One region of the Bradyrhizobium sp. Kon37 genome, then DNA from elsewhere that is predicted to be linked to it. Evidence: riboswitches for the same ligand, from Rfam matches in the RefSeq annotation. Region 1 holds a riboswitch; each other region holds the start of a gene.

Region 1 (7,354 bases):
CCTCCGGTGACCCCGGCGTCTTCGCAATGGCCTCCGCCGTGTTCGAGGCGCTCGAACACGCGCCGCAATGGCAGGAACTGCCGATCCGTGTGCTGCCCGGCATCACCGCGATGCTGGCGGCTGCCGCGCGCGCCGGCGCGCCGCTCGGCCATGATTTCTGTGCGATCAATCTCTCCGACAATCTCAAGCCGTGGGCGCTGATCGAGAAGCGCCTGCGGCTCGCCGCGGAAGCCGATTTTGCCATTGCGATGTACAATCCGCGCTCAGTGAGCCGACCGGAAGGATTTGGCCGTGCGCTTGCGGTGCTGAACGAGGCCGGCTGCGGCGAGCGCCTCGTGATCTTCGCGCGCGCGATCAGCGCCGCCGATGAAAGGATCGAGACCGTCAGGCTGAATGAAGCGATACCCGAGATGGCCGACATGCGCACGCTGGTAATCGTCGGCAACTCGCAGACGCGCCGCGTCGGCCGCTGGGTCTATGCGCCGAGGCAGGCCCGATGACCGAGCCACTGCATGATCTCGGCCACGCTCTCGACCCGAAACCGTTCCGGCAATTGCGGTCGCGCGATCATGATCACGGGCAGGCCGAGTACCCGCGCAGCGTCGATCTTGGCGCGCGCGCCGTCGCCACCCGAATTGCGGGCGACGATCCGGGTGATGCCTCGCGCGCGCAGCATCTCCAGCTCGCCCTCGAGCGTGAACGGCCCACGCGACACGATGACATCCGCGGCAAAGGGCAGCGGCGCTTCGGCCGGATCGACGAATCTCAGCGTGTAGGCGTGCTGCGGCCTGGTCGCGAACGGCGCGATGTGCTGGCGGCCGATGGCGAGGAACACATTTGCCGGCGCCTCGGGCAGTGCGGCGACCGCGGCATTGACATCAGGTATGTCGATCCAGTCGTCGCCGGGCGCTTTGGTCCAGGGCGCACGCTCGAGAGCGATCAGCGGCGTACCGGTTTCCGCGCATGCCGCGACCGCATTGCGGCTCATTTCGGCGGCAAAGGGATGCGTAGCGTCGATCACATGCGTGATGTCTTGCCGGCGAATGTAATCGGCAAGACCGCTGACGCCGCCAAAACCGCCGATACGCGTCGGCAACGGCTGACCGGCCGGCGCACGGGTGCGGCCGCCGTAGGAATAGACAGCGTCAATGCCGGCGCGCGCGATCTCCGCCGCGAGCAGGCTCGCGTCGGCCGTCCCGCCCAGAATGAGGGCGCGCGTCATGGCTGATCCCTGGCTGACCATCATCGGTATCGGCGAAGATGGCCTTGCCGGGCTATCCGAGGCAAGCCGAAAGGCGCTCGATGATGCCGAAACTGTCTTTGGCGGTGAACGGCATCTTGCACTGGCCGGCGTGACGGAGCGCGGACGCCCGTGGCCGGTGCCGTTCGATGCAGAGATCGTGCTGAGCCGCCGCGGGCGTCCCACGGTGGTGCTCGCCTCCGGCGATCCGTTCTGGTTCGGCGCCGGCGCGAACCTCGCTGAAAAGCTCCATAGCGACGAATGGATCGCGTATCCGGCTCCCTCGACATTCTCGCTCGTTGCTGCGCGGCTTGGCTGGCGTCTGGAATCCGTTGCGTGTCTCGGTCTCCACGGCGCGCCATTCGAGCGTCTCGTGCCGCATCTGGCGCACGATGCGCGCATCATTTGCCTCGTACGCGACGCGAAGGCGGCTGGTGATCTCGCAAAATGGCTGACGACGCGCGGATGGGGTGCCTCGGCATTCTGGACGCTTACCGCGCTTGGCGGGCCGCGCGAAAGTATCAACGCGCATCGCGCCGACAGCTTCACAGGCGATCTTGCGGGAAGCCTGGTCACGGTGGCCGTGGAGGCGAGAGGAGCGCAGGGCCTTCCTCGCAGCTCGGGACTGTCGGACGATCTCTTCGTCCATGACGGCCAGATCACCAAGCGTCCGGTCCGTGCGCTCGCGCTCTCGGCGCTGGCGCCGCGTCCCGGCGAACGGCTGTGGGACATCGGCGCGGGCTCGGGTTCGATCTCGGTCGAGTGGGCGCTGTGCGGCGGGACGGCGATCGCCGTCGAGGCGCGCGAGGATCGCGTTGCGAGCATCCGCAACAATGCGGCGGCGTTCGGATTGGCGCATCGAATCACAGTCATCACGGGAAAGGCGCCTGAGGCCCTTGCTGCGCTGGACGGGCCTGACGCCGTCTTCATCGGCGGCGGGCTCGACATCGCGATGTTCGACGCCATCTGGTCGCGGCTCTCGCCCGGTACGCGGCTGGTTGCGCATTCGGTAACGTTGGAAACGGAAGCGCTGCTGGGTGAGCTGCACCAGCGCCACGGCGGCGACTTGATGCGGGTCGAGATTGCGCACGCCACTCCGCTCGGCCGCTACCGCTCCTGGGAGACGGTGCGGCCCGTGGTGCAATGGAGCACGGTCCGATGAAGGTCGCCGGGCTCGGATTCAAAAAGGATGTCACGCTGGGCTCGCTGCGCGAGGTGCTGATGGCGGCGGGCGGTCCCGAAGGCCTTGCTGCGGTCGCGACCGTGAGTGATAAAGCGGACGCGCAGGCGCTGAAGCAACTTGCGCGCGAATGCGGCGTGCCGATCAAGGCGATCGCCGCCGAAATGCTTGTTAGCATCGACACGCCGACAAAATCAAAACTCGTCGCCGAAAAATTCGGAACAGGATCGGTCGCCGAGGCCGCAGCACTCGCGGCAGCTGGACCTGGCGCGCGGTTGATCGCGACGCGGGTGGTCTCGCGGGATCGCACCGCGACCGCGGCGATCGCGGAAGGAGATGGTGCATGACGGTGCATTTCATCGGTGCAGGACCGGGCGCGCCTGACCTGCTGACGTTGCGCGGCCGCGACCTCATCGCCGCCTGTCCGGTCTGTCTCTATGCCGGCTCGCTGGTGCCTGAGGGCGTCTTGGCGCATTGCCCGCCCGGCGCGCGCATCGTCAACACCGCGCCGCTGTCGCTCGACGAAATCGTCGCGGAGATCGCCGCCGCACATGCTGACGGCAAGGACGTTGCGCGGCTGCACTCGGGCGACCTCTCGATCTGGTCGGCGATGGGCGAGCAGCTCCGCCGCCTGCGCGCGCTCGACATTCCCTACACGGTCACGCCCGGCGTTCCCTCTTTCTCGGCCGCCGCGGCTGCGCTGGAGGCTGAGCTGACGCTGCCCGGCCTTGCCCAGACGGTGGTGCTGACGCGCACGCCGGGCCGCGCCAGTGCGATGCCGGAAGGCGAGAAGCTCGCCGCCTTCGCCGCCACCGGCGCGGTGCTCGCGATCCATCTGTCGATCCATCTGCTCGACAAGGTCGTCGCCGAGCTGACGCCGCATTATGGCGCGGACTGCCCGGTCGCGATCGTCTGGCGTGCGAGCTGGCCCGACCAGCGCATCGTCCGCGCCACGCTCGCAACGCTCGACGTTGCCGTCGGCAGCGAGATGGAGCGCACCGCGCTCATCCTGGTCGGCAGGACGCTGGGCGCGGCGGAATTTTCCGAGAGCCGTCTCTATGCCGGCGACTATGATCGCCGCTATCGGCCGGTCGGCGCCGAACCGCGTTTTCCGGAGGTGTCGTGATGGCGGCAGGGCTCGTCATCTCCGCGCCGGCCTCCGGCGTCGGCAAGACGACGCTGACGCTGGCGCTCGCGCGCGCCTGGCGCAACAGCGGATTGCGGGTGCAGTGCTTCAAGAGCGGCCCCGATTACATCGATCCCGCGTTTCATGCGGCCGCGACGGGGCGCGCCTCGGTCAACGTCGACAGCTGGGCGATGGATCGCGGGACGATCTCGCATCTCGTCAGTCGCGGCATTGACGCAGATGTCGTGCTGGCCGAAGGCTCGATGGGCCTGTTCGACGGCGTTGCCGCGCGCGGCGTCTGCGGCACCGGAGCGACCGCCGATATCGCGGAGATGCTGGACTGGCCAGTGCTGCTGGTGATCGATCCCTCGGGCCAGGCCCAAACGGCGGCCGCGATTGCCGCGGGCCTTCGCGATTACCGTCCCGGCTTGCGCCTTGCGGGCGTCGTGCTCAATCGCGTTGCGAGCCCGCGCCACGAAGCCCTCGTGCGGCGCGCGCTGTTGGATGCCGGCATCGCCGTGTTCGGCGCGCTGCCGCGCCATGCCGAGATCAGCCTGCCGAAACGGCATCTCGGACTGGTCCAGGCCGAGGAGCAGGCGGAGATCGGCAAGCTGATCGACGAGGCCGCCCGCTTCGTTGCCGAACATGTCGATCTCGACGCGGTGCTGCGTTCGGCTGCCACCTGGTCGCCGCAACCTGCCGCGAGCGGCGTGAACGTAACGCCGCCCGGCCAGCGCATTGCGCTCGCCCGTGACGCTGCATTCTCCTTCGTCTATCCGCATATGCTGGAAGCGTGGCGCGCGGCGGGTGCGGAGATATCGACATTCTCGCCGCTCGCCGATGAAGGCCCTGATCCGGGCGCCGATGTGTGCTGGCTGCCCGGCGGTTATCCCGAGCTGCAGGCCGGCAGGATCGCGGCCAATGCGCGCTTCCGCAGCGGATTGCGCGCCTTCGCCGAAACGCGCCCGGTGCATGGCGAGTGCGGAGGCTATATGGTGCTGGGCACCGCTTTGACCGACGCCGATGGCATCCGCCACGAGATGACGGGCCTGCTCGGCCTGGAGACGAGTTTTGCCAAGCGCCGCATGCATCTGGGCTATCGTCTGGCCGAGCTCGCCGCGCCGATGCCGGGTCATCAGGCGGGTGCACGCCTGCGTGGCCACGAATTCCACTACTCGACGATCGTCGCGCAGCCCGACACGGCGCTGGCGGTCGTGCACGACGCGACAGGCGCGGTCATCGCCGAGACCGGCTCGCGGCGGGGACAAGCCACCGGCACGTTCTTCCACCTGATCGCGGAGGACCGGTGAGCGGTTTTGTCTCCTTTGTCTCTGCCGGCCCCGGCGATCCCGAGCTGCTCACGCTCAAGGGTGCCGCGCGGCTGCGCGAGGCCGACGTCGTGCTCTATGACGATCTTGCTTCAGGCGCGATCCTCGATCTGGCCCGGCCCGGCGCCAATCTCGTCGCGGTGGGAAAGCGGGCAGGACGGGCCTCGACCAAGCAGCACCACGTCAATCGATTGCTGGTCGACTACGCCGCAACAGGCGCGCGCGTGGTGCGATTGAAGTCGGGCGATGCCGGCATCTTTGGCCGGCTCGAGGAGGAGCTCGAGACGCTGCGGGAAGCGGGCATCGGCTACGAGATCATTCCCGGTGTCACCACGGCCTGCGTGGCTGCGGCTCAGGCCGGGATTCCCCTGACCCGGCGCCATACCTCGCGCCGGGTGCAATTCATTACCGGCGCGGACGTCACCGGCGAGCTGCCGCCAGACCTCAACTGGGTAGCGCTGGCCGATCCCGAGGCGACGACCGTGGTCTATATGGGTCGCCGCACGTTTCCGGCGCTTGTCGCGAAATTGATCGAGCATGGCCTCGCCCCAACCACTCCGGCGTTGCTCGCCGAATCGCTCGGCCGTCCCGATGAGCGGCTGGTCCGCACCACCATTTCGGAACTTGCCGAGCAGGTTGCGCGAGGCGGAGCGGCCTCCACGGCGGCCGTCATCCTGTTCGGCGCGCTGGCCGGGGATTATCCGTCATGACGCTCTCGGCCGCCCTTCGCCCCTTGACGCCCGGCTGGCGAAAGGGGCACACAGGAGACGCATGGTGCTCGACGCGGCGCAAAGCGCCGGAGCATAATCGGGAATGGGGATGGGCGGACCCAGTTGCGGCGCCCAAAACCCCAGCCGCCCCCGCGACTGTAAGCGGTGAGGGACTTCGATCAGCCACTGGGCCGCAAGGCTCGGGAAGGCCGGAGACTCCCAGTGAACCGCGAGCCAGGAGACCGGCCGTGCACGTTTTGAGGCCAAGGCCGTCGGGTGTGACGGCAAGAAGGATCTGAGCCATGCATATCGAACCCGGACTAGTCTCGGACGCCAAGCTCGTGCTGAGTTACGCAACCGGCATCGCCGTGGGCGGCGTTGCCTTGAAGCTCGCGGTCGAGACCGTGCGCGAGCAGGGCATCATTTCGTTCGCGGCGCGGACGCTCGCCACCACGGGACTCGTGTTTATCTTCTTCGAGATCCTGCCGCACTTCCCGGTCGGCGTCTCCGAAGTGCACTTCATCCTCGGCTCGACCTTGTTCCTGCTGTTTGGAGCTGCGCCTGCGGCCTTCGGCCTCGCGTTCGGCCTGCTGTTCCAGGGCTTCTTCTTCGAGCCGCCCGACCTGCCGCAATATGGCATGAACGTCACCACGCTGCTGGTGCCGCTGTTCGGGATCCAGGCGATCGCCACGCGGATCATTTCGAGCAACACGGCCTATGTCGATCTGAAGTACCGCCAGGCGCTGGCGCTTTCGACGACCTATCAGGCCGGCGTCATCGCCTGGGTGGCGTTCTGGGCGCTCTATGGCGCCGGTTTTGGCGCGACCAACCTCGTCAACATCGCGACCTTCGCGGCGTCCTATGCGCTCGTCATCGTGATCGAGCCGCTCGCCGATCTCGGGGTGCTGGCGCTGGCGAAGTCGCTGCGCGGCGTCACCGCGGCCGGCCTCGTCACACCGCGTTTGCACAACGCGGCCTAGAGACAAGCGAACGGGCGGCCGTGATGCCGCCCTTCGCAGCCACGATGCTCACGCTCTCCCTGATAGGCATCGGTTGCGGCGATCCCGAGCAGCTCACGCGCGCCGCGATCACTGCCATCAACGCGGCCGATCTCGTCCTGATCCCGCGCAAGGGGACTGCAAAGTCCGATCTCGCCGATCTCAGGCGGACGATCTGCGCGGATGTGCTCACCAGTGACACGACGCGCATCGCCGAGTTCGATCTGCCCGTCCGTGATGCCGCTGAAGCGGATTATCGCAAGGGCGTGGACGATTGGCACGATGCCGTCGCCGCTGCCTGGTCGCAGACGATCGCAGATCATCTCGAAGGCGAGGGCAGAGTCGCGCTGCTGATCTGGGGCGATCCCTCGCTTTATGATTCCTCGCTGCGCATTGCGCGGCGGCTCAATCCCTCGCCAAAGATCGAGATCGTTCCCGGCATCACCTCGATCCAGACGCTGTGCGCGGCGCATGCGCTGCCGCTCAATGACATCGGCGAGCCCTTTCTGGTCACGACGGGACGTCGCTTGCGTGAGGGCGGCTGGCCGGCAGGCGTCGATACCGTGGTGGTGATGCTCGACGGCGGCACGGCGTTCCAGTCGCTCGATCCGAAAGGCCTGCACATCTGGTGGGGCGCCTATCTCGGCATGCCCGATCAGATCATCATGTCCGGCGCGCTGGCCGAGATCGGCCCGCGTATCGTCGCGGTGCGGCAAGAGGCGCGCGAACGACACGGTTGGATCATGGACAGTTACATCCTCAAGCACAGGCT
Region 2 (7,354 bases), on a different contig from region 1:
CGTCCCGCGGTCCATGTCGGAGAAGCCTTACACGCTGGCTGGCTTGAGCTCTGGTATGAGCCGAAGTTTGACGCGTGTACCCTTAGCCGCCGCGGCGCCGAGGCTCATCTTCGAATGCGACACCCGACCTGGGGCGTTGTTCCACCGGCCTATTTCATCCCGGAATCTCACGATCCTCATTTTAGGAACTTGTCGCAGTTCGTGATCGACCGCGCGATCAAGGATTGGCAGTATCTTCTGGAGCAGCAAACTTCGATCGATCTCTCCATCAATCTCCCGGCAGCATTCCTGATTGACCCGCAGGCGGTACGCGATCTCTGTCGGCGCATGCCGTCGCACGCAGCTTTCGGCGGTTTGACGATTGAAATCGAGAGCGTGGAAGCGATCCAGAACCTAGATCTCCTGGTCGAGGTTGCGCGTGAGGTTCGCTTTCACAACATTGGCCTTGCAATCGACAATGTCGGTGCCAATTGGCCGCAGCTGATGGGGATGACAAAATTCCCGTTCATGAAATTGAAAGTAGATCGTCAGTTCGTCGGCGGCTGCGCGAATGGGCCCCTCAAGCGAACGGTGTGCCGCCATATCGTCGATCTAGCCAAAGAGTACAATGTGCGCACCGTCGCCGAAGGTGTGGAGAGCCAGGCTGACCTAATCGCTGTGGCCGAACTCGGCTTCGACCTTGCGCAGGGCCATCTGTTCGGAAAAGCCATGCCACTGAAGCAATTTGCACAGTCATCTTTCAACCCTGCTCCAGCTCGTCCAAAATAGTTGCGAGTGGCTGAGTGCGGCCAAGCGACGCTCGCGAGCACCGCCATGCCTACTCGGCACCAGGCATGAGGCTGAGTGCAATTCAGTCGGTCTGCAAGGCCAGTGTCGCTCGTCCCGCCGCCACTTCATTTCCCTCCGAAGCTTGTTATACCACAAGCCCGTTTTGGCAAGCCTCCAGCGAGTCCTCCGCGCAGCTAGCGTTGCAGCCATGAGCGAGGCTTGCACAAACCTCCAGTCGGGGTGTGTGACCGGAGGTTTGCCGAGATCCGACGTAGACCTGCGTCCGTTCGCGGGTTTTTGTCGCCGCCGGTGGAGGAAGCGTCAGCCTCGCTTGCCCCCGCGCTGACGTGCCAAACAAACCGACGGACGCTTCCAGCGTCAAGTCGCGACTGACTCTCGCAAGAGGGCCCGGTGGCTCGTAGCCTGAAATTGAAGCGACCTGTTGCTGTCGCCGACGCAACATGGTCTCAGACCGGGGACAGCCGAATTGGGCAAATTGCCCAACATTGAGCGCGTCTGCGTTTGGCACGGCATTTGAAAGGGATCGCCCATGGCATCGCTCGCCTAAGGAGTCGGAACGCATGGCTTACAAGATCGTCGCTTCGCAATGCACCGTTTGTGGCGCATGTGAGTTCGAGTGTCCCAACGCGGCGATCAGTCTGAAGCGCGACATTTACGTTATCGATGCCAAAAAATGTACGGAGTGCGAGGGCCATTGCGACACGCCGCAATGCGCGGTGGTCTGTCCGGTCCCTGACACCTGTGTCCCGTCCAAGACAGGATAGGCAGCCCGCGACCAAGGCCTCATCGCTCGATTTCGCGAACGAAGTTGTAGATGTGGGACCTTGAGGAGACCACGACCGCATGGGGCGCATCGAGGTCGATTAACATCGTTATGAGCTTAAGACGCTGAGCGACTCCGAGGACCCCCTCAAAGGGCTCTCTCGGAGGACACCGTCGAATTTGTCACGAACAAGGACAAGGCCCTCGATGCTCCGTGGCCGCGTTAAGGCCTATCGTCGCTGGCCGCGAGTCGAGGCGAGGCAGACCGGCGTCGAGCGGCCACGGACGCATCGAAGCCGGCGCAAAAGTCGCTCAGCACGTGAACACCTAGTGCACCGAGAAGATCATCTTGGCCAACCTCACGGAGGCGGACGACCTCGTGCCTGGTCGCGGGCTCGCCGAACACCCATGGAGCCGACCTGATCATCCGTGCGGTCCTGGAGCAATCCGGCTTTCGAAATTTCTAGGGAGCCCTCGTGGGCTGTGACCAAACGGATGCCGGCTGAGGATGATCGCACCTTCCTGACGCGCAGGTTCGAAAAGCTGCTGACGGAAAAGGTCGCCTCCTCGCGATCACACAGATACCGAAAGCGGCCCGGGTTCGTTCCGGTGGTGGAGCTCAACCGTTACGCGAGCGGGGAGCGAATGCATTTCACAAGCGGAGCCTCCACAGATCCGGGCGTGTTCACTAGGCCGCGAGCAAGACCGTCGTACCCGCCTAGTGCGCTCGTAATCGCTTGGGCAATATCGCAGCGAGAATCGGTAGGTTGACGCATCGATCCTCGTGCGCATAATTCAAGCCGTCGCGGTCTCCGGATTTCGTTTGATCCGGAGCTAAGAGGGAAGCCGGTGCAATGCCGGCGCTGCCCCCGCAACTGTAAGCGGCGAGCCGCTGTCCAACGAAGTCACTGAAGCCATGCGGCTTCGGGAAGGCCGGACAGCAGCGACGACCTGTGAGCCAGTAGACCTGCCTCGACAAGATATCGTCCACGGGCGGGGCGTCCCGGTGTGCGCCAAGCAGTTGTCGCTCACGCGATGTTCGCTGTCTGCGTCCGCCATGGCCTTTGCCCCAACATGGGGTCTAGGCTATGTCAATCCTTTCGCTTCCCGTTGCCACACTGGGGACGTCACGCATCGGCCCACGACGCGAACTCAAATTCGCGCTCGAGAGCTACTGGGCGGGAAAGTCCGGCGAAGCCGAGCTCCTCGAGGCGGGGAGTGGACTTCGTGCCGCTAATTGGGCACGGCAGAAATCCCGCGGTGCGACCGTCATTCCTTCGAATGACTTCTCGCTCTACGATCATGTACTCGATACCAGCCTGATGGTCGGCGCCATTCCCGACGTTTATGGCTGGACCGAAGGTCCTGTGTCGCTCAAAACCTACTTCACCATGGCGCGTGGCGCTCAGGACGGTGGCCACGCTCAGCATGGGCCCGGCGTAGCCGCACAGGAGATGACGAAGTGGTTCGATACGAACTACCACTACATGGTGCCGGAATTTCACCAGGATCAGATCTTTAAGTTTGCCTCTCGGAAGCCGATCGAGGAATATGAGGAGGCAAGAAGCCTCGGCTATCAGACGCGGCCCGTCCTAGTGGGCCCAGTCACTTTCCTGAAGCTCGGCAAAAGCGTAGATCCCGCATTCAATCCGCTCTCGCTGCTTGATCGGCTCCTCCCCGTCTATGTCGATGTTCTCCGCGAACTAGCCTCGCGCGGCGCTGAATGGGTTCAGCTCGACGAGCCATGCCTAGTGATGGACGTCGACGAAGGATCTCGGGCGGCTGTCCGCCGGGCCTATGCTCATTTCGTTAACGCCGTACCGCCCCTAAAAATCATGCTGGCCACGTATTTTGGAGGTGTCGGCGACAATCTTGAGACAGTCTTGGCTTTGCCCGTTGCCGGACTCCATGTCGACTTGGTTCGGGCACCCGGCCAGTTGGACGCGATTGTCGCCAGAGCCCGTGGAGATCTCGTGGTCTCGCTAGGCGTCGTTGATGGTCGCAACGTGTGGCGCTCCAATCTGCCCGCGCTGCTCGACCAGCTCGCTCCTATGGTCAAAAAACTGGGCAGGGACCGTGTTCAGATTGCTCCCTCCTGCTCGCTACTTCATGTTCCCACCGACATTGAGCTAGAGACCGATCTCGATCCCAATCTGAAGACGTGGCTGGCGTTCTCAGTGCAGAAGATCAAGGAACTTTCGATATTGGGCAAAGCGCTGGCCGGCCAGGCTGCCGACGTGGCGGATGAACTCGCCCTCTCAGAGGATGCATCCGTCACCCGCGAAACATCGCCGAAGATCCATAGTGCGAACGTCGCCGGACGAATGGCCGCGATCGACGATAGCATGCGTCGCCGTCGCAGTGCGTTCGCCCAGCGCGCCGACGTCCAGCGCGTCGCCTTCGCATTGCCGATGTTTCCAACCACAACCATCGGATCCTTCCCGCAAACGGCGGACGTCCGCAATGCGCGTGCAGCTCATGCGCGGGGAGCGCTGAATGACACGCAGTACGAGCAGCTTCTGAAAGCGGAGACAGCCCATACCGTGCATTGGCAGGAAGATATCGGCCTGGACGTGCTCGTACACGGTGAGTTCGAGCGCAATGACATGGTTCAATACTTTGGCGAGCAGCTGTTGGGTTTCGCGTTTACCAAGCACGGCTGGGTTCAGTCTTATGGCTCGCGGTGCGTTCGTCCTCCTATCCTGTTTGGAGATGTCTCCCGCCCGAAGCCCATGACCGTTAAATGGTGGCGACATGCGCAGTCTCTGACCAAAAAACCCGTCAAGGCTATGCTGACCGGACCAGTGACGATCCTGAACTGGTCGTTTGTCCGTGACGACATCCCGCGGAGCGAGACATGCCGACAGATCGCTCTCGCGATCCGAGACGAGGTCATCGACCTTGAGGCAGCTGGAGCGACCATGATCCAGATCGACGAGGCTGCGTTGCGGGAGGGATTGCCGCTGCGCAAATCGCAGTGGGAGGACTATCTCGATTGGGCAGTGGACAGTTTCCGCGTTTGCTCCTCCGCTGTCGCTGACGGAACTCAGATCCATACGCACATGTGCTATTCCGAGTTCAACGAAATCATCGATGCGATCGCAGCTATGGATGCCGACGTCATTTCAATCGAGGCTTCCCGTTCTAGAATGGAATTGCTCGACGCTTTCAAGAACTACAAATATCCTAATGAGATCGGGCCGGGCGTCTATGACATTCATTCACCGCGCATTCCCGCAGCAGCTGAGATCAAGCAGCTGATTGTGTTGGCGCGGCAGCGGGTTTCCGATCGGCAGCTCTGGATCAATCCCGACTGCGGACTGAAAACTCGAAGGTGGGAGGAGGTGCGTCCCGCGCTCGTCAATATGGTGGCCGCCGCACGCGAGTTGCGGAGTGAGGCATGATCGTACGCAGCGTGTCGCCAACGTATTTGTGAATAAGATCCACGCGCGTTGGGAGGTCGCGATATCTTGCGAACTCCCAAAGCTTCCAGCGCTTGCGACTGCCGGTCTGCTTCGGCGGAGGTGATCCCACACAGCCGGCGACAAGCTCGAATCCGGCGGACGACAGCATGCCGGCCTTACCGGTGACATATTCCAAGTCACTTACGCTCGACGCGAACCACGGTCCTATCGCTTCATTTATCCATCGCGTGGATGCGTCCCATCACAACAATCTATTTTACCGCCCTTCCGGAATTTCATACGTAATTGGCGCGTTGGCGCGTTGGCGCGGGCTTCGGGAAGATTTGCTGGCGTTGGGGGCGATGCTCCCGCGTGACAGCAAACTGACGCTTGAGTTTCAGGACACGGCGGCCAAACCGCCTGCGCGATGGATCCCAGCTCCATCAAGGCTCCCCTTGCCAACCGGACAGCTGGCAAGTGGTGGCAAGTCTTGAACTTTCCGACAGAAGCGGAAAGCAAGCGGCTCGCTAAGTTGCGCGGAGCGATATCCGCTTCTTGTTTTGACGGCGAGTGCCCTCGCCGTAAATCGGTCGCCGGTAGTCCTCCCTACCGACGAAAGCTGGTGCGATGCGGAAAGCAGCGTCGCTCCTGCGTGACTTCTGCCCGGCCTCCCCTCGAGGCCGGGCATTTTTATGTATGCGTGGTGATGAGTGACAGCACAGCATCATTCATTTAGACGTCATTGCGGGGAGGCCGGTTTCTTGCGTCGCCTCTGTTGCTCTTCATCAGGGAATGACGCCGGTGCTGCTAAGGCTATCTGTCTATTGAAGGCTTTGGTGTCGTGTTGGTACGCGTTGGTAGTACCGGATATTCGATCCTAGGCAGCCGACCGGTCAGCGAATTCAGAAATGCGACGATGTCGTTTTCCTCCCTATCGCTAAGCTTGGCGCCGAGCTGGATGTCACTCATTAGGGCAACAGCTTGCTTCAGGCTCCAAACCTGGCCCGAATGGAAGTAAGGGGCTCGCAACGCGACGTTCCGCAATGGCGCCGCGCGGAAGACATATTCGTCGCCAGCCGCCCTGGTAACCGCGAATCGGCCCTTATCGGCGTCCGGAAGCACGCTTGCGTCCGGCTTTTTCATCACGCCGAACGGGAAGTAGGCCTGTCCACCGAGATTGATTCCATTGTGGCAAGAGGAACATCCCTTCGCCATAAACAGTGCCAACCCTGACTTCTGCTGATCATCGAGAGCACGTGTATTGCCCTCCAGATACTGATCGAATGGAGCCGCAGGTGTAATGAGAGTCGCTTCAAAAGCCTCGATCGCCTTCGCAAAATTGTCAAAGGTGACCGGTCTCGCTTCGTTCGGAAAAGCGTTCTTGAACAAGACGACGTAGCCGGGCATTGAGTTCAAGATACCGAGCACATGATCTGGAGTCGCATTCATTTCGGCACTCGCCTGCACAGGGCCGGTGGCTTGCGCCTTGAGGTCCGCGGCGCGTCCGTCCCAAAATTGCGCCGCATTGAACACTGCGTTGTAGACAGTTGGGGCCCGGCGCAGGCCGACCTTCCAGCCGTGACCAACGGAGGTCGGACCGGCATCGACTCCGCCGGTGCCGAGATTGTGGCACGTATTGCAGCTAATGATTCCGCTCGCCGATAGCCGCGGATCGAAGAACAGCATCTTGCCAAGCTCGACCTTTCCATGCGTCACTGGATTGTCTTTTACTGCAGGAATGGCCGAGGGTATTGGATGGAAGATCTGCTTGGCGTTTCTCATCAGATCATCGTCGGCGTTAGCTCCTGACGACATCAGCAGCCCAATAGCTAAAATAGATGCTTCAGCGACAAGGCGAAGCTCCGAGATTGACGTGTTCATACACCGCCTCATTAGTTCTGATTGTTAAGCAAGGAAACCGTCGAAAGCGATGCCACCCGTTCCTCGACGGTCCGGCGCAGCATGCAGCGGATCATCTGAAGCGAGGCTGCATCAAAATGTGCGACTTTGCAGCTGGCCGCCGGCGTTCACGCACGGGCTTGAGGGGCTTACGTGATTCGCGAGTTCGCTTTGAGCTTAGATCGCGGCCTTTCTGTTGGTTGATCAGCCTAGCGCCTCAACGTTCGGCGTGATGGTCCATCTGACAACAACAAGTGTGCCGCAAGCAGTAAGCTGTCCGGTGGCCGCATCGGTGCTCCATCAAGCGATTGGTTGGCCAATACCCTCCCGCAAAATTGATGTATCCGTCTTACTCCGGTGGCCGGGCTCAGCGCTCACGGTGTCATTGGACAATTAGCAACTGCGATGCCAGTTGCGTCCGAGATGCAAGTTGCTGATTTAGTTGTAGAACGGGTCCGGACGAACAAACAAAGTCTGACGTCTTGGTGTGATCACTACAT
Region 3 (7,354 bases), on a different contig from region 1:
ACCGGCGTCGACGCTGTCGCATCATATCAAGACCCTGGTCTCGGTCGGGCTCGTCAGCCAGGTCCGGGAATCGACGAGCCTCGTCTGCCACGCAAACTTCGACGCGATGCGGGGTCTGGTCGATTTCCTGGCGGCGGAGTGCTGCGCAGACGAAGTCGGATGCAAGACGACGCAAACGGCGGCGTGATCTTTTTTGGCTCGTTTTGTTCGATGATTCTAGAAGCATGGGAGAAGCCGAATGAACGCTAGAACGGTCGCCATCATCGGGGCAGGGCCGGTCGGCCTCGCAGCAGCCGCGCACGTCCTGGAGCGTGGCATGTCCCCCACCGTGCTGGAGGCAGGACCCGAAGCGGGGCACGCGGTTCGCCAGTGGCAGCAGGTCCAGCTCTTCTCGCCGTGGGAGTACAATATCGACAAGGCCGCCGCGCGCATGCTCGCGCCGACGGGATGGAATTCGCCGGACCCGAGCGCCTATCCGACCGGCGGCGAGCTGATCGATCGATATTTGACGCCGCTTGCGACGCGAACGCCACTGCGCGAGGTGATCCGGACATCCAGCCGCGTCTCGGCCATCAGCCGCGTCGGCTTCGACAAGGCGAAGACGAAGGGACGTGAGCAGGCGCCGTTCGAAATCCGCTACCAGAACGGCAAAGGTCTCGAAGTGCTGTACGCGGATGCCGTGATCGATACGTCAGGCACATGGTTCTCGCCCAATCCCGCCGGAGGCAATGGTCTGCCCGCGATCGGCGAGCGTGAATGCGCCGGCCACATCGCCTATGGCATGCCCGATGTCCGTGGTGCCGGCCGCGCCAGATATGCCGGGAAGATTGTTGCGGTGCTCGGCGCCGGTCATTCCGCGGTGGGCACCCTGATCGATCTCGTGCATCTCGCGGACGAGGCGCCGGGGACGCAAGCGATCTGGCTGTTGCGCGGCGCCGATCCCGCCAAGGCGTTTGGCGGCGGCCGGAATGACAAGCTCGCTGCACGCGGAGAGCTCGGCAGCGCGTTCGCTGCGCTCGTTGTCGCCGGGAAGATCAGGGTCGAAACGGAATTCGCCGTCACGCATCTGTCGGACTCCGAAGGCCGCCTCGAGATCGCGGCCGGCTCGGGTTGCGGTGCGCGAAGCGTGATCGTGGACGAGCTGATCGTCTCGACCGGATTTCGTCCCGACTTTTCGTTCCTGTCCGAATTGCGCCTGCGGCTCGATCCCGCCATCGAAGCGCCGGTCGTGCTGGCGCCGCTGATCGATCCCAACGAGCACAGCTGCGGCACGGTCCGCCCGCACGGCGCGCGCGAGCTCGCGCACGATGAGCCAGGCTTCTACATGGCGGGCATGAAGTCGTATGGCCGCGCCCCAACCTTTCTCATGATGACAGGCTATGAGCAGGTGCGCTCGATTGCAGCCGATCTCGCCGGCGACAAGAAAGCCGCCGCAAGGGTGGAGCTCGTGCTACCGGAGACCGGCGTCTGCTCGCGCGGTGGCGTCGAAGCCGCCGGAGCCGCATCGGGATGTTGCGGTGGGCCGGCGAAGCAGCAACCGACGGCCTGTTGCGCCGACGACGAAGCGGCGAAGAAGGCCCGCGCTTCGGGGTGCGGTTGTTCATGAAGTTGGGTCTTGCAGCTGCAGCCGGAGAGTTGCCCATTGTGGTTGGTGCGCCGTGTCGGCTCGGGGGCGGGAGGACAGCATTCGTAACTTGAGCGGGCGGTCTCTGATCGCGGTGATGTGCATCGGCCAGGTCGGCAATCTGCTGCCGCATGTGACGTTGTCCGCAAATCTGGCGCAGCATCTGATGCCGGCGTGGGGACTGTCGGCGGCCGAAGGCGGCTTGATGGCGAGCGGTTACGCGTTCGGCTACATGCTCGCCGTGCCCGTGCTGACGACGTTGACCGACCGGATCGACGCGCGGCTCGTCCTGCTCTGGGGCTCGATCGTCAGCGGGCTGGCGACCGCAGCGTTCGGACTCTTCGCGCAAGGGTTTTGGTCCGCGACCGCGATCTGGTCCCTGGCAGGGCTTGGATTTGCCGGCGCCTACATGCCGGGCTTGAAGGCGCTGACGGACCGGCTTCCCCCCGGCGACACCTCGCGCGCCGTCACGCTGTACACGTCGAGCTTCTCGGTCGGCGTCGGCCTCTCGTTCCTGGTCGCGCAAGTGATCGCCGACCGCTGGGGATGGCGGACCGCCTTCCTTGTCACCGGCTTTGGACCTATCGCAATGGTCGTCGCGTGCCTTCTGATGCAGGCGCAGCGGCCCGCGCCGAAGACGGGACGCCTCTTGAACTTCGCGCCCGTCTTCGCCAACCGCGAGGCGCTCGGATACATCTTCGGCTACGGCGCTCATTGCTTCGAGCTCTACGGCATCCGCACCTGGCTGGTCGGGTTCTGGACCTTCGTCGTCGCCCACCAAGGCGCGCCGTCATGGTTGAGCCCCGTCGTGCTGAGCTTCTGCTTCGCGGTGATCTCGATGCCGGCCAGCATCCTCGGCAACGAGGCCGCGCTGAAGTTCGGCCGCCATCGCGCGATCACGGTCGTGATGATCGCGTCGGCCTGCGTCGCGCTCATCATCGGCCTCAACGCGACAGCGCCGGCATGGGTGCTCGCGCTGCTGCTGCTTGCCTATGGCCTGACCGTGCCGGCGGATTCGGGCGCATTGACCGCCGGCATGTCGGCCGCGGCTGTCTCCGAACATCGCGGCGCGACCCTGGCCCTGCATTCGACGGTCGGCTTCGGCCTGTCGGCGGTCGGCGCCTGGGGCACCGGCGCCGCGCTCGACGCAGCCGGCGGCCCGCAGAGCGCGGCCGGCTGGCTGCTGGCATTCAGCGTCCTCGCGGCCGGAATCGCGCTGGGCCCGCTGGCGCTGCTGTGGGCGCGGCGTCGAAGCAGCTCGGTCCAGCCGGAGCACGGCGCGAAGTGACGTGAGAGCGGCGATCCTCCCCCCTCACCACTTGAACGAGGCCGCGACCTCGTAGCTGCGCGGCGCTCCCAGGATGATCTGATCGGTATAGCCGGGGTCGCCCCAGGCGGCGTAGAGCTTATTCGTCAGGTTCCTCACGCGAAAGCTGATACGGGTCTGGTCGACGCCCGGGAAATAAGCCTTTGGGATATCGACGAACGCGAACGCGTCGAAGATCGTATAGGCGTTCATGGTCACCAGATTGTCCTGGAAGTTGAACCTGTCGCCGACGTGACGGACGAGGCCGCCGATCTCCACCGGCAATTTGGTGCCGAAGCGATAGGACGCCCCGGCATTGGCGATGAAGTTCGGGACGTTCGGCGGGGTCTTGCCCGAATAGGATTGGAAGTCGCCATTGCCGTCGACATAGTTGAAGTCAACGAAGCGCGATTGCACGAAGGCGACATTGGCCCACAGCTTCAGGCCGCCGACCGGGTTCACCGCCGCAGCGATCTCGACGCCCTTGGAGGCCATCTTGCCGGCGACGTTGAACACGATGCCGCTCTCGGGCACGTAGACGTTCTTGCGTTCGATGTCGAACGCCGAGAACGTCGCCTCGGCGCGCTTGTCGGATGATTGCAGCTTCACGCCGGTCTCGTAGGTCCGCGACGTCGTCAGCAGCAGCGGCACCTTTGGCGCGAGGATGAAGATGTTGGCCACCGTCGGGTCCGCCGCCGTCGCATATTGGCTGTACAGCATCACCCCGGGCGCGATGTCCCAGGTGTAGCCGATGCGCCCGGTGACCGGATTGAACTTGGTCGAGAACGGATAGCCTTTTCCGGACGCTAGCGAGCCGTCGGGATTGAAGCGCGTGCGCGATAGTTCGATATCCTCGAACCGGATGCCGCCGATCAGCGCGAAGGTCGAGGTCAGCTTGAGCCGGTCCTCGAACGACAGCGCCGTGGTGTCGAGATGGGTGTAGATCTTCTCGTCGCTGCGCGGGCCGTAAAGCCCGCGGTCCGGATTGATCAGCTCGACCGTGTCGGAGAAGAACTTTGTATCCTGCGAGACGTTGAATTGCGAGCTGCTTGCCGCAACCGTAGCGACGAAGCGGTTGTCCATTCCACCGAGGTTGGAATTGACGGTGAGGTCGGTGATGTTGCCATAGAGCCGTTGCGCGTGGTCCAGCGCCAGCCGCTCGCGATAGACCTTGTTCGGCCCGGAATCGTCGAACGAGCTGATCTCGTTGTTGAACCAGTGCCGATGCGCGTCGTAGCCGTAGACCTGGCTGCGCAGCGAGATGTTGTTGGTGATGTCCCACTGGAAGCCGCTGCGCAGCCAGAGCTCGTTGGCCCCGCTGTGATTGTCGAGCACGTTGTAGCTTGTCGTCAGCGTGCGCGCGTCGATGGTAACGGGATTGAGCGCCCCGGCATGGCCGTTGAGGTAGCAATTGGTCCACTGGCCCGAGACGATGCCTGACGTCGGCACGACGCCGGGCGCGTTCGCCGGCACCAGCGGCGTTCCCCAATAGAATCGGTCCTTGTCCTGCTTGTATTCGGCGGCGCCCCAGATCTTCAGGCTGTCGTTGACGCGGTAGTTCAACTGGCCCGAGACGTTGCTGAGCTTCGAATAGGTGTCGTCGATGAAGCTCTTGTCGTTGGAATGGCTGATGTCGAAACGGTAGTCGAGGCCATTGACCAGCGTGCTGCCGCCGGAACCGTAGCCGGCGCGATAGCCGTTGAAGGAATCGTAGGAGGTGAAGGCCTCGTTGATAATGGGCCCGGTGTGCGGCGCCTTGGTGACGTAGTTGATCGCACCGCCGGTGGATCCGAGTCCCGATACCAGGGAGTTGGGGCCCTTGATGATCTCGACCTGCTGCAGATTGGCGGTATCCATGGGCCGGCCCGTCATGGTCGACGGCCCGATCGGGATGCCGTTGTAGAGGGTGGTGAGCTGGTCGCCGCTAAAGCCGCGCATGGAGAAGATTGCGGGCGCGCCCGGCGCATCGCCGCCGGTGACGCCGACCGCGGCCTTGGCGACATCGGTAGTGGTCCTGATGCCCTGATCCTGCATGGTCTGCTGGTCAATGACCTCGACGGTCGCTGGCGTTTCCCGTGCCGTGATTCCGAGCCGGGAGCCGACATCGGTGACGGCGGCCGTGTTCAACGGCGTCTGCACCTGATAGCTCGGAGGCTGGGTTGTTGGGTTGGCAACCACCGGAGCGGCGCGATTACGCCCTACGTTGCGCCGGGCCGTGCGCGATCTCTGAGCGCCGGGGCTGACGGTTACGGCCGGTCTTGGAGTGGGCGGGGTGACGATCACCGGGCCGACCTCGCGGGAGGCGTTGTCGCGGACCGCGGTCTGCGCCATCGCCATGGAGGACAGGGATGTCGAGAGCAGCAAGGCGAGCAGGGCAGGTGTGGCGCGCCGAAAATTGCCGGCTCTTCCCTGAGAGATCTGGATAAGGACACGCGAATGTTCCGGCGCAACGCCCGGACCGAAATAAAGATTTTGCACGACAACGCTCTGCGGCGACGCAAACTAACCGTCACCGCGGTTGCCTTAGCAGTCTGCCTTCGCCCCTAGCGGCAGATGCACCGGCTACTCTTCCGACATCAGGGCACCCCGCCCAATGCGTTCGCGCGTGACCATGGCTGGTAGCAGGTTTCCTGGCTCGCGGGTCATCGCCTTCGACCACCTTCCCAGAGGCCCAAGCGGGGCTCCAGTGGTTCGTTTGGTCGTCGGCTATCCGCCTACAGTTGCGGGGGCAGCCGCGGAATTGCCCACTCGAGGTGGACGCACCGCATTCCCTTGGAGAGTCCTTGCGGACACTACCGCGCGGGAAACTGGCATTTGGCGATGAGCGCGTCAACATCCGCGTATGACCGGCGCCTCTGGCGGAGTGCCGCAGCACGAGATGCCGCGGCATTCTTGCTTAGGGCCTCCTGTCCGCCGATCCAGCCGGTTGCGTTTGCGAGAGCCGCTGCTTCACCGTCCTTGCGATCGCCGCCGGGGCCTCCTCGGGGATCGCGAAGCATGAACTCGCGTTGATCTCGCACAGGACGTAGGTGTCGGCACCGGCCGCGTCTTTCGGACCGTACAGGAAGTCCGCGTCCCAGATGACCGGAAGCGAGCCTGCGTCGATGTCCAGCGTCTTCATCATTCCCGGGGTCCACTCGTCTTCCATCAAGCGACGCAGCCGCTGGAAGCGCGAGTCTGCGTTCGAGGTATAGAGCCGCGGTCCGGCCTCGGAACGGGCATCCGGCGAGTCAACCAGGGCTTTGACTTTGTGAGAGCCGAAGCCGGCACAGCGATCGCCCGCCATATAGCAGCGCACCACGCCTTCGCTCAAGCGAGGCTGGAATGGCTGATCGACCACGCTGCCGTTCTCGAAATATTCCGTGCAGCGACCGAGAAAACTCTCCAACGTCAGTTCCTCGGAGACATCCTTGGTCGCGTCCAGCACCTTTATCATCGGGGAATTCGGCAGGCTCTCGACCTTCCACACGCCTTGGCCGCCGTTACCGCGGTTGCGCTTGATCACGCGCGGACCGGTGGCGAGCCGTGTCGGCAACTCGGCGCGCATGGCCTCGGCGGTTTGATATAAAGCCGTGTCGCATCCCCACCCCATCGAGCGGGTACGATAGAGTACCTCCTTGGTGCCCATCTTGAGAATGACGTCCGGATGAGCGCTGACCCACACGCCCCGCGCCGCTACGTCGCGAAGCAGGGGATCAAGCTCAACCCGCGTCTTGCCCTGGTGGATCGGATCGACCCAGACGAGCACGCCGTCCACCGCGAGCAACTGCTCGCGGACCTCTTCGGCGAGGCTTTCGTCGTAGATCGCCGGCCGGGCTTCGATGCCGACCGCCGCGAGTGCTCCGAAGACGCGGACGAAGCGGCTGTTTTGCGCCGTCGCATCCCGCCGCGCGGCAGCGTCGCCTCGCGAGAGGATGGCGACGGTGTGTTGGTGAGAAGGGTGTCGTTCGGTGTCCATGCGCAAGCTCCACGAATGGCGTGCTGCGCAGAGCTTGGACCGAGGCCTCACGGGGAGTCTGCTTTGTCCCCACGCAACGGAGACTAACGAGGTCGTCCGCGATTTTCAAGACGTGGCCGGCGCCGTTATGCGGAGCCTGTGAACCAAGGCAGATAGCGTGACCCTGTTCGATGATCTGACATATGGTGAGATCAAATAAGCGCTTGGTCACCTATGCCGGAGATTGCCATGAACGTTCGATCCCTGTCGGTCGCGACGGCCCTGCTGATTGCGTCCATCTACCCAGCACGGGCGGAGGAAGCTTTGGTCGCCTACAAATCGCTCGGTCCGGAACTGGCGCTCGATCTTGCGCGCGCTGCGTTGGCGAACTGCCGCACCCGTGGATACCAAATTGCAGTTGCCGTCGTCGATCGCTTCGGCGTCACGCAAGTGATGTTGCGCGACCGCTTTGCAGGCCCTCACACGC

Evidence for each region. Region 1 has a riboswitch for cobalamin ahead of AC0L3J_RS21380 (energy-coupling factor ABC transporter permease). Riboswitches for the same ligand answer to the same signal wherever they lie in the genome.
Region 2: linked by a shared signal. The riboswitch ahead of metE (5-methyltetrahydropteroyltriglutamate--homocysteine S-methyltransferase) and the one ahead of AC0L3J_RS21380 (energy-coupling factor ABC transporter permease) in region 1 are both predicted to bind cobalamin.
Region 3: linked by a shared signal. The riboswitch ahead of AC0L3J_RS08255 (TonB-dependent receptor) and the one ahead of AC0L3J_RS21380 (energy-coupling factor ABC transporter permease) in region 1 are both predicted to bind cobalamin.

Annotation. Positions count from the first base shown of each region.
Region 1 is NZ_JBVVOY010000011.1:145,140-152,493, forward strand. It holds gene cobJ (precorrin-3B C(17)-methyltransferase) at 1-500, shown strand, start outside; gene AC0L3J_RS21350 (cobalt-precorrin-6A reductase) at 476-1,222, opposite strand; gene cbiE (precorrin-6y C5,15-methyltransferase (decarboxylating) subunit CbiE) at 1,221-2,402, shown strand; gene AC0L3J_RS21360 (cobalamin biosynthesis protein) at 2,399-2,767, shown strand; gene cobM (precorrin-4 C(11)-methyltransferase) at 2,764-3,546, shown strand; gene AC0L3J_RS21370 (cobyrinate a,c-diamide synthase) at 3,546-4,856, shown strand; gene cobA (uroporphyrinogen-III C-methyltransferase) at 4,853-5,584, shown strand; cobalamin riboswitch at 5,630-5,849, shown strand; gene AC0L3J_RS21380 (energy-coupling factor ABC transporter permease) at 5,887-6,564, shown strand; gene cobF (precorrin-6A synthase (deacetylating)) at 6,609-7,354, shown strand, end outside.
Region 2 is NZ_JBVVOY010000005.1:253,151-260,504, forward strand. It holds gene AC0L3J_RS14690 (EAL domain-containing response regulator) at 1-768, shown strand, start outside; gene AC0L3J_RS14695 (4Fe-4S binding protein) at 1,350-1,553, shown strand; cobalamin riboswitch at 2,341-2,540, shown strand; gene metE (5-methyltetrahydropteroyltriglutamate--homocysteine S-methyltransferase) at 2,640-4,955, shown strand; gene AC0L3J_RS14705 (cytochrome-c peroxidase) at 5,769-6,836, opposite strand; partial or broken gene AC0L3J_RS14710 (hypothetical protein) at 7,237-7,354, opposite strand, start outside.
Region 3 is NZ_JBVVOY010000003.1:52,905-60,258, reverse strand. It holds gene AC0L3J_RS08270 (ArsR/SmtB family transcription factor) at 1-187, shown strand, start outside; gene AC0L3J_RS08265 (NAD(P)-binding domain-containing protein) at 239-1,606, shown strand; gene AC0L3J_RS08260 (MFS transporter) at 1,722-2,912, shown strand; gene AC0L3J_RS08255 (TonB-dependent receptor) at 2,937-5,408, opposite strand; cobalamin riboswitch at 5,534-5,742, opposite strand; gene AC0L3J_RS08250 (Cj0069 family protein) at 5,827-6,888, opposite strand; gene AC0L3J_RS08245 (GlcG/HbpS family heme-binding protein) at 7,117-7,354, shown strand, end outside.